2 linked regions of the Zobellia nedashkovskayae genome follow. The protein of the gene in region 2 interacts with the protein of the main gene of each other region in a pairwise test. Links are inferred from orthologs where the notes say so. Each region holds a gene or a part of one and is shown on either strand. Other genes may lie near its edges.

The links.
Region 1: the proteins of ligA (region 2) and IWB64_RS03965 interact in binary tests that used the Escherichia coli proteins (3 or more experiments, as listed by UniProt). The link is inferred for Zobellia nedashkovskayae from one-to-one orthologs.

Annotation. Positions count from the first base shown.
Region 1 is NZ_JADDXR010000002.1:927,485-933,207, reverse strand. What follows is about bases 1,017-4,642. They hold IWB64_RS03965 (leucine--tRNA ligase), read left to right. Parts: upstream 1,017-1,412; coding sequence 1,413-4,442; downstream 4,443-4,642. Other genes in these bases: IWB64_RS03960 (SemiSWEET family sugar transporter), read left to right, coding at 4,478-4,642; IWB64_RS03970 (cell division protein FtsX), read right to left, coding at 1,017-1,331. Also shown: IWB64_RS03980 (undecaprenyl-diphosphate phosphatase), read right to left, coding at 1-113; IWB64_RS03975 (DUF3098 domain-containing protein), read right to left, coding at 116-385; more of IWB64_RS03970, read right to left, coding at 453-1,016; more of IWB64_RS03960, read left to right, coding at 4,643-4,732; IWB64_RS03955 (zinc metallopeptidase), read left to right, coding at 4,926-5,621; IWB64_RS03950 (ferritin), read right to left, coding at 5,705-5,723.
Region 2 is NZ_JADDXR010000002.1:4,553,243-4,558,276, forward strand. The notes cover bases 1,220-4,156. They hold ligA (NAD-dependent DNA ligase LigA), read right to left. Parts: upstream 3,719-4,156; coding sequence 1,721-3,718; downstream 1,220-1,720. Other genes in these bases: IWB64_RS18755 (hypothetical protein), read left to right, coding at 1,220-1,678; prmC (peptide chain release factor N(5)-glutamine methyltransferase), read right to left, coding at 3,778-4,156. In the rest of the region: IWB64_RS18745 (GNAT family N-acetyltransferase), read left to right, coding at 1-67; IWB64_RS18750 (hypothetical protein), read right to left, coding at 68-370; more of IWB64_RS18755, read left to right, coding at 443-1,219; more of prmC, read right to left, coding at 4,157-4,641; IWB64_RS18770 (GNAT family N-acetyltransferase), read right to left, coding at 4,661-5,034. UniProt on the Escherichia coli protein: DNA ligase that catalyzes the formation of phosphodiester linkages between 5'-phosphoryl and 3'-hydroxyl groups in double-stranded DNA using NAD as a coenzyme and as the energy source for the reaction.

The DNA.
Region 1 (5,723 bases), 3.6 Mb from region 2 along the record:
GAATTGTCACCTAAAATAGCTTTTCCTAATTCTAAATGTCCACTTGATGATACAGGTAAAAATTCGGTCAATCCTTGAATGATACCGAGAATGATTGCGTCTAGCGTCTCCAAAATTATTTTTTCTTCTTATGAGGATTCAACAATATGGCATATATCTCAATACCTAATCCAATTAATACTAGGGTAGGTGCTAAGCGTATTCTTCTAAAGCTGTAGATGTCTTCATTAAATACGTTAGGGTCGTCACTGCCACCACCACTCATGAGTATAAAGCCTAAGGCTATAAATGCAAGACCCACAAAAAAGAAGGTATAGTTCTTTTTTTGAAAAATGAATTCTTGTTTATCCTGCTGGCCTGTATGTTCTACTTGTTTCTTACCCATGCTGCAAATTTAACGAAGTTCTACTTAAAAAAGTTTATGGTCGTAAAGGTTTATTGTTAGGATGTTCTTAATAGTAAAGTTCATCGGTTCGGAGGTTCAAAAACCGTTGTGTCGCGAAAAAAGTACTGATTAACGAGATGAATATTCCTAAAATAAAGATGGCTCCGTAGAGAATACCTAATAGCTCAAGGTCTTTAAAAAGCTCTAGTTCAGGGAAGTTTTGGTCTAAATAATACAATGCTCCCGTTAGCGCTAAAAGTGCAGTTAGGGCACCTAGAATCCCCAGTTTAATATTCATCCAAATAAAAGGCCTACGTATAAAAGTCTTTGTAGCACCTACCATTTGCATGGTTTTGATGATAAAACGTTTGGAGTAAATGCTCAAACGGATGGAGCTGTTGATAAGTAAAATAGCGATAAAAGTAAGAACGCCGCTGGCAATCAAAATCCAAAAACTGATACGTTTTACATTTTCGCTCAACAGACCAACTAAAGGTTTATCATAACTAACTTCTTCCACATAGGTCTTTTTGGCAAGATTGGTAGCTAAAGAATCTATTTCTTGTGGTGTAACAAAATCTGCTCTTAACTGCACATCAATGGAGTTTTTAAGCGGATTGTAACCTAAGAAATTCTGAAAGTCCTCGCCTATTTCCTCACTATGTTGCTTGGCGGCATCTTCTTTGGAAACAAAGACAGCACTTTTAGTGTGTTCTTCTTGTAAGAGGTTTTTTTGGAGTTGGTCTATTTCAGACTCTTTTGCTTCGTCCTTTAAAAAGATAGAAATAGTGATTTGCTCTTTAAAATGATCTGCCATTTTTTTGGTATTGATAACCAAAAGCCCCAAAATACCCAGTAAAAATAATACCAAAGCAATACTCAGTACCACCGAAAAATACGATGATATTAATTTTTGTTTCTGGTACTGTTCAAAAGACTTGCCCATAATCGCGTATACAGGCGTAAATTTAGGAAAGTAAATTGAATAAACTTATTTTTGGCGAACATTGAAAAGAAAGATATCAGCATGCACTACGATTTCAAGGAAATAGAGAAAAATTGGCAAGACTTTTGGGCCAAAAACCAGACGTTTAAAGCCGAAAATAATTCCGATAAGCCAAAATACTATGTTTTGGATATGTTTCCTTACCCCTCGGGTGCCGGTTTGCACGTAGGGCATCCGCTTGGTTATATTGCAAGTGATATTTATGCACGCTACAAAAGGCATAAAGGTTTTAATGTTTTACATCCGCAAGGGTATGATTCTTTTGGTTTGCCTGCAGAGCAATATGCAATTCAAACAGGGCAGCATCCTGCAGTAACTACCGCTGCTAATATTAAAACATATAGAAGGCAGTTAGATCAATTAGGCTTTTCTTTTGATTGGAGCAGAGAGGTGCGTACTTCTAGTCCGGAGTATTACAAATGGACGCAGTGGATATTCATTCAAATATTCAATTCTTGGTATAACAAGGATACGGATAAGGCGGAAGATATAGAAACGTTGATTTCTAAATTTTCTGCGGATGGTAATGCCAATGTAAACGCTGTTTGTGACGATGATATAGAATTTTTTTCTGCGGATGATTGGAAAGCTTTCTCTATTGTTAAAAAACAAGAAATATTATTACAATATAGATTAACGTATTTGGCAGATACTGAAGTAAACTGGTGTCCGGCACTAGGTACGGTATTGGCAAATGATGAAATTGTAAACGGTGTGTCAGAACGTGGTGGTCATCCGGTTATCCGTAAAAAGATGACCCAATGGAGTATGCGTATTTCTGCATATGCTCAGCGTTTGTTAGACGGATTGAATACGGTAGATTGGCCACAACCATTAAAAGATTCGCAAACGAATTGGATTGGTCGTTCTCAAGGAGCTTCAGCAGTTTTCAACGTAAAGGACCACGATGAAAAAATAGATGTTTTTACAACCAGACCCGATACTATTTTTGGGGTAAGTTTTATGACTTTGGCTCCAGAGCATGAATTGGTTTCCAAAATAACGACTGCAGCCCAAAAAGCTGAGGTACAAGCGTATATAGAAGCAACTGCAAAACGTTCGGAACGCGACCGTATGGCAGATGTGAAAACTATTTCAGGTGCTTTTACCGGTGCCTATGCAGAACATCCATTTACAAAAGAACCTATTCCAATCTGGATTGGGGACTATGTATTGGCGGGTTATGGAACTGGAGCGGTAATGTCCGTTCCATGTGGTGATCAACGAGATTATGACTTCGCGAAGCATTTTAATATTCCTATTCCGAATATTTTTGAAGGCGTAGACATTTCGGAGGAGGCATATGCAGATAAGGATAAAACGGTCATTGCTAATTCTGATTTCCTAAACGGATTGCCGTATAAGAAAGCTATGAAATTAGCAATCTATGAATTGGAAAAATTAGGACAAGGAGAGGGAAAAATTAATTACCGATTACGTGATGCCGTATTCAGTCGTCAACGCTATTGGGGAGAACCTTTCCCGGTGTATTATGTAGATGGTATGCCGCAAATGATTGCAAAAGAATTTCTGCCTATTGCGTTGCCAGAAGTTGAAAAATATTTACCCACCGAGACAGGAGAACCGCCATTAGGTAATGCTGAGGTTTGGGCTTGGGATACGGTAACCAATACCGTTGTAAACAACAGTGAAATAAATAATTCCACTGTGTTTCCGTTGGAATTAAATACCATGCCGGGTTGGGCTGGTAGCTCGCAGTATTTCAATAGGTACATGGATCCGCATAATGAGAATGAAATTTTCTCTAAGGAAGCAATTGACTACTGGCAAGATGTAGATTTATACATTGGCGGTAGTGAGCATGCTACAGGCCACTTGTTGTATAGCCGTTTCTGGCAGAAGTTTATGTTCGATAAAGGTTTGGTGCCCAAAGATGAGTTTGCTAAAAAGCTTATCAATCAGGGGATGATTACTGGGACTAGTGCTTTTGTTTATAAGGTTGCATATGAGGTGAGTATAATTGTTGATGGTTATTATGATGAAAAGGAGATAAGTGATTTTCAATCAAAAGTTATAAGCGATAACCCAGTATTTATTTCTAAAAATGTTAGAGACAAAATTGTAAGTTGTGATAAGGCTGAGTTCAAAAACTTAACTGAGTCCGTAAAACAGATGACAAATAAGGTTGGAGAAAAGTTGGCTGAGAGGTTTCCTGAATCACAAATCGAAATTCGTTTGTGGACAGGGCAGAGTTTTGATATGCCTTTACATGCAGATGTATCTTTCGTCAATTCTTCGGATGAGTTAGATATTGAAGGATTTAAAAAATGGAGATTAGAATACGCTGATGCAGAATTCATCACTGAAGAAGATGGAACGTTTAAAGTATCTCGCGAGGTAGAAAAAATGTCCAAGTCCAAATACAATGTTGTAAATCCAGATGCCATTTGTGAGGAATACGGGGCAGATTCATTGCGTTTGTATGAAATGTTCTTGGGGCCTTTGGAGCAATCCAAACCTTGGAACACGGCAGGTATTACAGGAGCGCATGGTTTCTTGAAAAAACTTTGGCGTTTGTATCATTCAGGTGCAGAAGGTGCTTTTGCAGTTTCAGAAGATGAGCCATCAAAAGACAGCTACAAGACCTTACATAAAACCATTAAAAAGGTAGAAGAAGATATAGAGAACTTTAGTTTTAATACATCGGTATCTACTTTTATGATTGCGGTGAACGAATTGGGTGCTCAGAAATGTAATAGTAGAAAGGTGTTAGAGCCGTTGGCTATTTTAGTATCGCCTTATGCACCTCATATTGCAGAAGAACTTTGGAAGCAATTAGGTCATGAAGGTTCAATTTCTACGGTAGACTTTCCAAAATTTGAGGAGAAGTACTTGGTGGAAAGTAGTAAAGAATATCCGGTTTCTTTTAATGGAAAAATGCGTTTTAAACTAGAGCTTCCTTTAGATTTAAGCAAAGATGAAATTGAAGCAGCGGTTATGGCCCATAAAAAAACAGCGCAGCAGTTACAAGGGCGTACGCCTAAGAAAGTAATTGTAGTACCAGGTAAAATTATAAATATCGTAGGGTAAGTATCAGGCATACGGCCACCAACTAAGCATAGCAAATGGATAAGATTGAAATTCTTGGAATGGTGGCCGCTGTTTTAACAACGGCCGGTTATGTGCCGCAGGTCTACAAAACGTGGCGTGATAAGTCCACTAAGGACATTTCACGTAGTACATACCTCATTCTTTTTTTAGGAGTCGTCTTGTGGTTTACATACGGACTTATGATTAACAGCCTACCAGTTACTTTGGCAAATGCTATAACAGGTTGTCTTCTTTTCTTCATGTTAGTATTGAAATTCAAGTACAAATAACCCATAGACATTTTGGCAGAATGATTACCTGAAATCACGCCAAAAGAAATTGGCGGGGTTTTTGCTTTCCAATATAACAGATAATTAAACGTTTGTTAATCAAAGCTGCCTCATTGAGCGTAGTCGAAATGAGCGCAGTCGAGGTGAGAGTTTTTGATTATCTTTAAATTCAAACTTTAAAAAGAATAAAATTATGATGGGATATTATATATTAATCGGAGCAATAGCTTTGGTAAGCTGGCTGGTGAGCAGGAAGCTCAAGAGCAAGTTTAAATTTTACTCCAATGTACATTTAAGCAATGGCATGAGTGGTGCCGAGATTGCCGAAAAAATGTTGGCAGATAATGGTATTCGTGATGTAAAGGTAGTTTCTACTGCAGGTATGCTAACGGATCACTATAACCCAAAGAATAAAACAGTAAATCTAAGTGAAGGTGTTTATAACCAAAGAAATGCCGCCGCCGCCGCAGTAGCGGCTCATGAATGTGGTCATGCTGTGCAGCATGCGCAAGCTTACCGATGGTTAACCATGCGTTCAAAATTAGTACCAGTTGTTAGTGTTACTTCCGGCATGTCTATGTGGGTTGTTTTTGGTGGCCTTATGTTAGGTGCGGCAGCAGGTGTAGGTTTTGGATACTGGGTGGCAGTAGCTGGTCTTGTTATGATGGGTATGGCAACTTTGTTCAGTTTTATAACCTTACCCGTAGAATATGATGCCAGTAATCGTGCCTTAGCTTGGTTGAAAGCTAAAAATGTGGTAACGCCAGAAGAATATAAAGGTTCAGAAGATGCTTTAAAATGGGCTGCACGTACCTATTTGGTTGCAGCAATTGGTTCATTGGCCACTTTGGTCTATTGGGGCATGCAAGTGCTTGGTGGTAGGGATTGATTTTCGAAATCTATTAATATACAAAAAGGCTGTCTAGAAATTTTTAGACAGCCTTTTTTTGCTTGAGTTAGCATGAAAATTGTTTATTCAGCAGATATGCGT
Region 2 (5,034 bases):
CATACCTAATTATGGTCAATATAAGGGTATGGAAAATAGTGTCTGTTTTAAGAAAGGCCTAACCTAATTAGTTTTTTAACAAATACTCTGTAATTTCTTTTTGCTCCTGCCCTAACGAAATTTTCGGGAACGACCTTCCTGCCTTTCTATACCAATAGCCTGCGTTAAATTCATCACCTTCTACACGATGTAAATAGGCATGGATCCAACTACCCATTTCATTAAACATTTCTTGAGCAATATCATGAGATGCCTCCCAATTGTCATTCGCTGCAAACCACATGGCTTTTAGTGCTTCCGACCAATCCATTGGAGGGGTCGAACCAGTTAATGTTTGTTCAAAATCTTCGTAAGTCTTAGGTGTAGCCATCAATTTATAGTGTCATTTGTTCTTTCCTATACAAAAATACCTAATTTCGATTGAAATTAACCGTATGCTTTAATGGTTCAACTATCACGAAGCTTACTCCTCTGGAGACCTTTACCCTATATGCTGGCACTTATTTGCACGGTATCCATATTGGGCATTCATATGTTACCAAATATGGACAGCATGCTCAACGAAAATAATACAAGAATTTCGCATGTTTTTTTACGGTCCCAAATTAACTACCACAAAGAAATAGCGCCTTTTGCCAGAAGGCCTCTAACCACCTTGTTAATTGAAACCACCCAAAGCATCCTTAAAGTAAAAGCAGGTTATGCATTTATTTTTGTAAACTTCTTGCTATTAGGTCTTAGCGGTGTTTTAATCTATAGATTATCCCTTATTCTTAAGGCTACCAAAAAACAAGGGCTAATTAACATGATGGTGTTTTTTACCTCATTTTCAATTTTGTTTGCTTTTTTTCCTCCAGTATTCACCTACGATGAACCGTTGCAATACTGTTTTCTTCTAACAGCCTTTATGGCTTTTGTACGCCGAAGGTGGTTTTGGTATGTAATCTTGTTCACTTTAGCCCTTATTGCCCGTGAAACCAGCATTTTACTACTTCCTGCATTTATTTTACTGTTACCAGGAACCCAAAATCATCCAAGGAAAAAACTGTGGCCTAACCTTAAAAAAAACAGTCTGCTTATTCTATCTCCTATTTTTTTCTACGGATGTTATATTGTCTTTTTCATTTACCACCAAAGACTACTACACGCTACCCATACTGAAATAGCTAGCAGGTACTCTTGTTTTCTGGAGAATATTGAAAGTTTAAAAAATATCGTCGAGTCCGTTGTATCAATTTTCATTACTGTAGGGCCGTTTCTATATTTTACTTATTTCTATTTGAAACGAAAAAACAATGATGCTTGGCAAAACAGCTTTGTTTATGCCTTCCTATTGACTTTAATAATAAATACACCTCTGGTTTTCATGACCGCATTTGCTAGAGAATCACGCTTATTTGCCTTACCCTTGCTATTTATTTGGCCTATGTTCATGCAACTTTTTGGCAGCGACATGAAACCTCTATTTGTAAAAAAAACATACCAAGAGCTTTTCAGAAACAAGAAAATAGTATTTCTGTTTGGAGCCCTTACTTTGGTGAGTTTTCTATTTTGTTTTGTGTACTACCCTAGTCTTGGCTTAGGAGCCAACACGTATTTTTCGGAATATTTATTTGTAGTTATTTTTGTACTGTCCTTTCACTATTGCACGTACAAATTTTTAGGCCATAGAAAGTAGTTCTATGCCCTTTATATAAATCCGATTAAGATTTAAACAAGATTATTCTACCAATTCTAGAAATTCACCTTCAGTAACGATGGGTACATTAAGTGATTCTGCTTTGGCTCGTTTGCTTGGCCCCATTTTGTCACCAGCTACCAGATAAGCTGTTTTTGAGGATATGCTTGAACCTACTTTACCGCCATTACTTTCAATGATTTTCTTGAGTTCATTACGGCTTACGGTCTCGAACACCCCAGAAACCACAATAGTGAGTCCTTTTAGTTTATCCGTTTGGTTTTCCAATTGCTCCTCGGAAAGGGAAAATTGTAAACCATAAGCTTTTAAACGGGCTATAATCTCACGGTTATTTTCGTTATTAAAAAACTCTACAACAGAACTCGCAATACGCCCACCAATTTCATCAACAGCTACCAGACTTTCTTCGGAGGCATCCATTAACGCATCAATATTTTTATAAGCTCTGGCTAGTTTCTTAGCTACCGTTTCACCAACAAAGCGAATGCCCAAGCCAAAAAGAACACGTTCAAAAGGAATCTTAACAGACTCCGCAACACCCTTTACCAAGTTTTCGGCAGACTTCTCCGCCATTCTTTCCAAAGGCAAAACTTGTTCTTTGGTCAGCGTGTATAAATCTGCGTAATTATCTATGAGTCCTTCTTTATAAAGAAGTTCTACGGTCTCACTTCCCAAGCCCTCTATATCCATTGCCTTACGGGATATAAAATGTTGAATTCGTCCAGTAATCTGCGGAGGACAACCATAATAATTCACGCAATAGTGTTTTGCATCGCCTTCTGTACGTACCAAAGGTTCATGACACTCCGGACAATGCGTAATATATTCCGTTGGTTTTGAATCTTGAGGACGCTTTTCAAAATCTACACCAACTATTTTTGGTATGATTTCTCCTCCCTTTTCAACAAAAACGGTATCACCTTCACGAATATCAAATTTTGCAATCTGATCGGCATTGTGTAACGACGCCCTTTTTACGGTGGTTCCCGCCAAAAGCACTGGCTCCAGGTTAGCCACCGGAGTTATTGAACCTGTACGCCCTACTTGATACGTGATTTCGTTAAGCAGCGTTGAAACCTGCTCTGCCTTAAATTTGTAAGCCATGGCCCAACGTGGCGATTTTGAGGTAAAACCCAATTCATCTTGATGCTGGATACTGTTTATTTTTACCACTACCCCATCCGTTTCATATGGCAAATTATGCCGTCCTGAATCCCATTGGTTTACAAATGCCATTACTTCATCTGTTGAACGGCTCAATTTTGCAACTTCAGGGACTTTAAATCCCCATTCTCTTGCTTTTTCAAGCATCTGCCATTGTGAAGTTATGCCTGTATTCTGACCTACGATACTATATAAAAGACAGTCTAAAGGTCTTTGAGCGACCGCTGCACTATCCTGTAATTTTAAACTTCCAGAAGCCGTATTTCTAGGATTCATATAAGGGTCCTCCCCATTTTCAATACGCTCGGCATTCATTTGCGCAAAACCTTCAAAAGGCAATACAATTTCTCCTCTGATATCAAATTTTGGTGGGTAATCACCTTTTAATTGTAATGGCACCGACTTTATGGTTTTTACGTTCGTGGTTACGTCGTCTCCTTGAAAACCATCACCACGAGTAACAGCTCGCACCAATTTTCCATCTTCGTAGGTAATACTAATAGAAGCTCCATCATACTTCAATTCACAAACAAACTCCACTTCTGCATCGCCCAAAATGCGCTGCATACGCTTTTCCCAATCCTCAAGGTCTTCTTTTGAATAAGAATTATCTAACGAGTACATGCGCTCATTATGCACTACTGTTTCAAAATTTTTGGTAACCCCACCCCCAACACGTAAAGTTGGCGAACTTGCATCATAAAATTCCGGATGTTTGGCTTCAAGTGCCTGTAATTCTTTTAGTTTGGTATCAAACTCATAATCGGATATGGTAGCGTTGTCAAGCACGTAGTAATTATGGTTATGCTCTCGTAGTTCTTGACGAAGGGACTCTATTTGTTCTTTTATCTGCATTTTCTAACTCAGTATTTCTGTAATCTTAATGTATGCTTTTGAGGAAGTTTTGATTTATATCACCCCAAAATGCCCTTTGTCATTCGGTCGTTACCAAATATATCTTTTCGGACTTCAATTTCTATAAAATTATGTTGATGTAAAAGTGCTTCCGTTTCTTTTGCTAAATATTGATTGATTTCAAAAAAAAGCAATCCTTTCTCTGATAGATTCTGTTTCGCCATTTCCGTTATCGCTTTATAAAATACCAATGGATTTTCATCTGAAACAAAAAGCGCTAATTCAGGTTCATGTTCCAACACGTTTTTATGCATTTCTCTCTTTTCCATCTCTCTAACATAAGGAGGATTAGAGACTATAACATCAAAATTTGAAGCAAATCCATCGAAATTCAAAATATCGGCATGAACAAACTCGACTTTTAAGGCGTTTCGTTCTGCATTCCTTTTAGCTATTTCCAGCGCTTTTTTAGAAACATCCAGCGCAAAAATTTTGGCATCGGGTAAAAGTTTCGCCAATGTAATAGCAATACATCCACTCCCTGTTCCAATATCTAAAATTCGTAATCCTGATTTTCTTTCTGGCTGATTGGTTTTAACCTTCTCTACAATCCAGCGAATAAGGTCTTCCGTTTCCGGTCTAGGAATAAGTACATTCTCGTTTACCTCAAAATAAAGGTCCATGAAATTTGTACTTCCTATTATATATTGAACAGGCCGTTGTAACTTAAGTCCTGATAAGGCCTCAAAAAGCGGCTGTTCCTCCTCTTTTGTCAAAGTTAGATTAGGCTGCAAGGCCAAAACAAAACGCTGCAACTTAAGGTAATGCTCTATAAGCAGATAAAAGAAACTATCTACCTCCTCTTTTGCATATAATTCATCTAACTCTTTGTGATAAATATTCTTTATTTCTTTTAAGACCATTAAATATTGGAGCTATACATTATAATTTAGCGAGCATATACACTGGACATGAATAATGACCCGTATCTCCCAACGGCTTATCTATATACTCAAATCCCATTTTTGCATAAAGCTTTTGAGCTGCTTTCATGTAAGGCATGGTTTCCAAATAGATTTTTTCAAAATTGAATTCCTTTGCCTTCTCAAGACATTTCTGCAACATTTCAGAACCAATCCCTCGTCCTCTTGCTTCCTCTAAAAAATACATTTTCTGCAGTTCGCAAATATTGTCCTTGCTGTTCTCTAATTGAGAAATTCCGGCGCAGCCCAAAATAGTTTCATTTTCTTCTACAACAAAATATGCCGCACGTGGTTTATCATAATTTTCGAACATTTGATCAAGCGTTACATCTG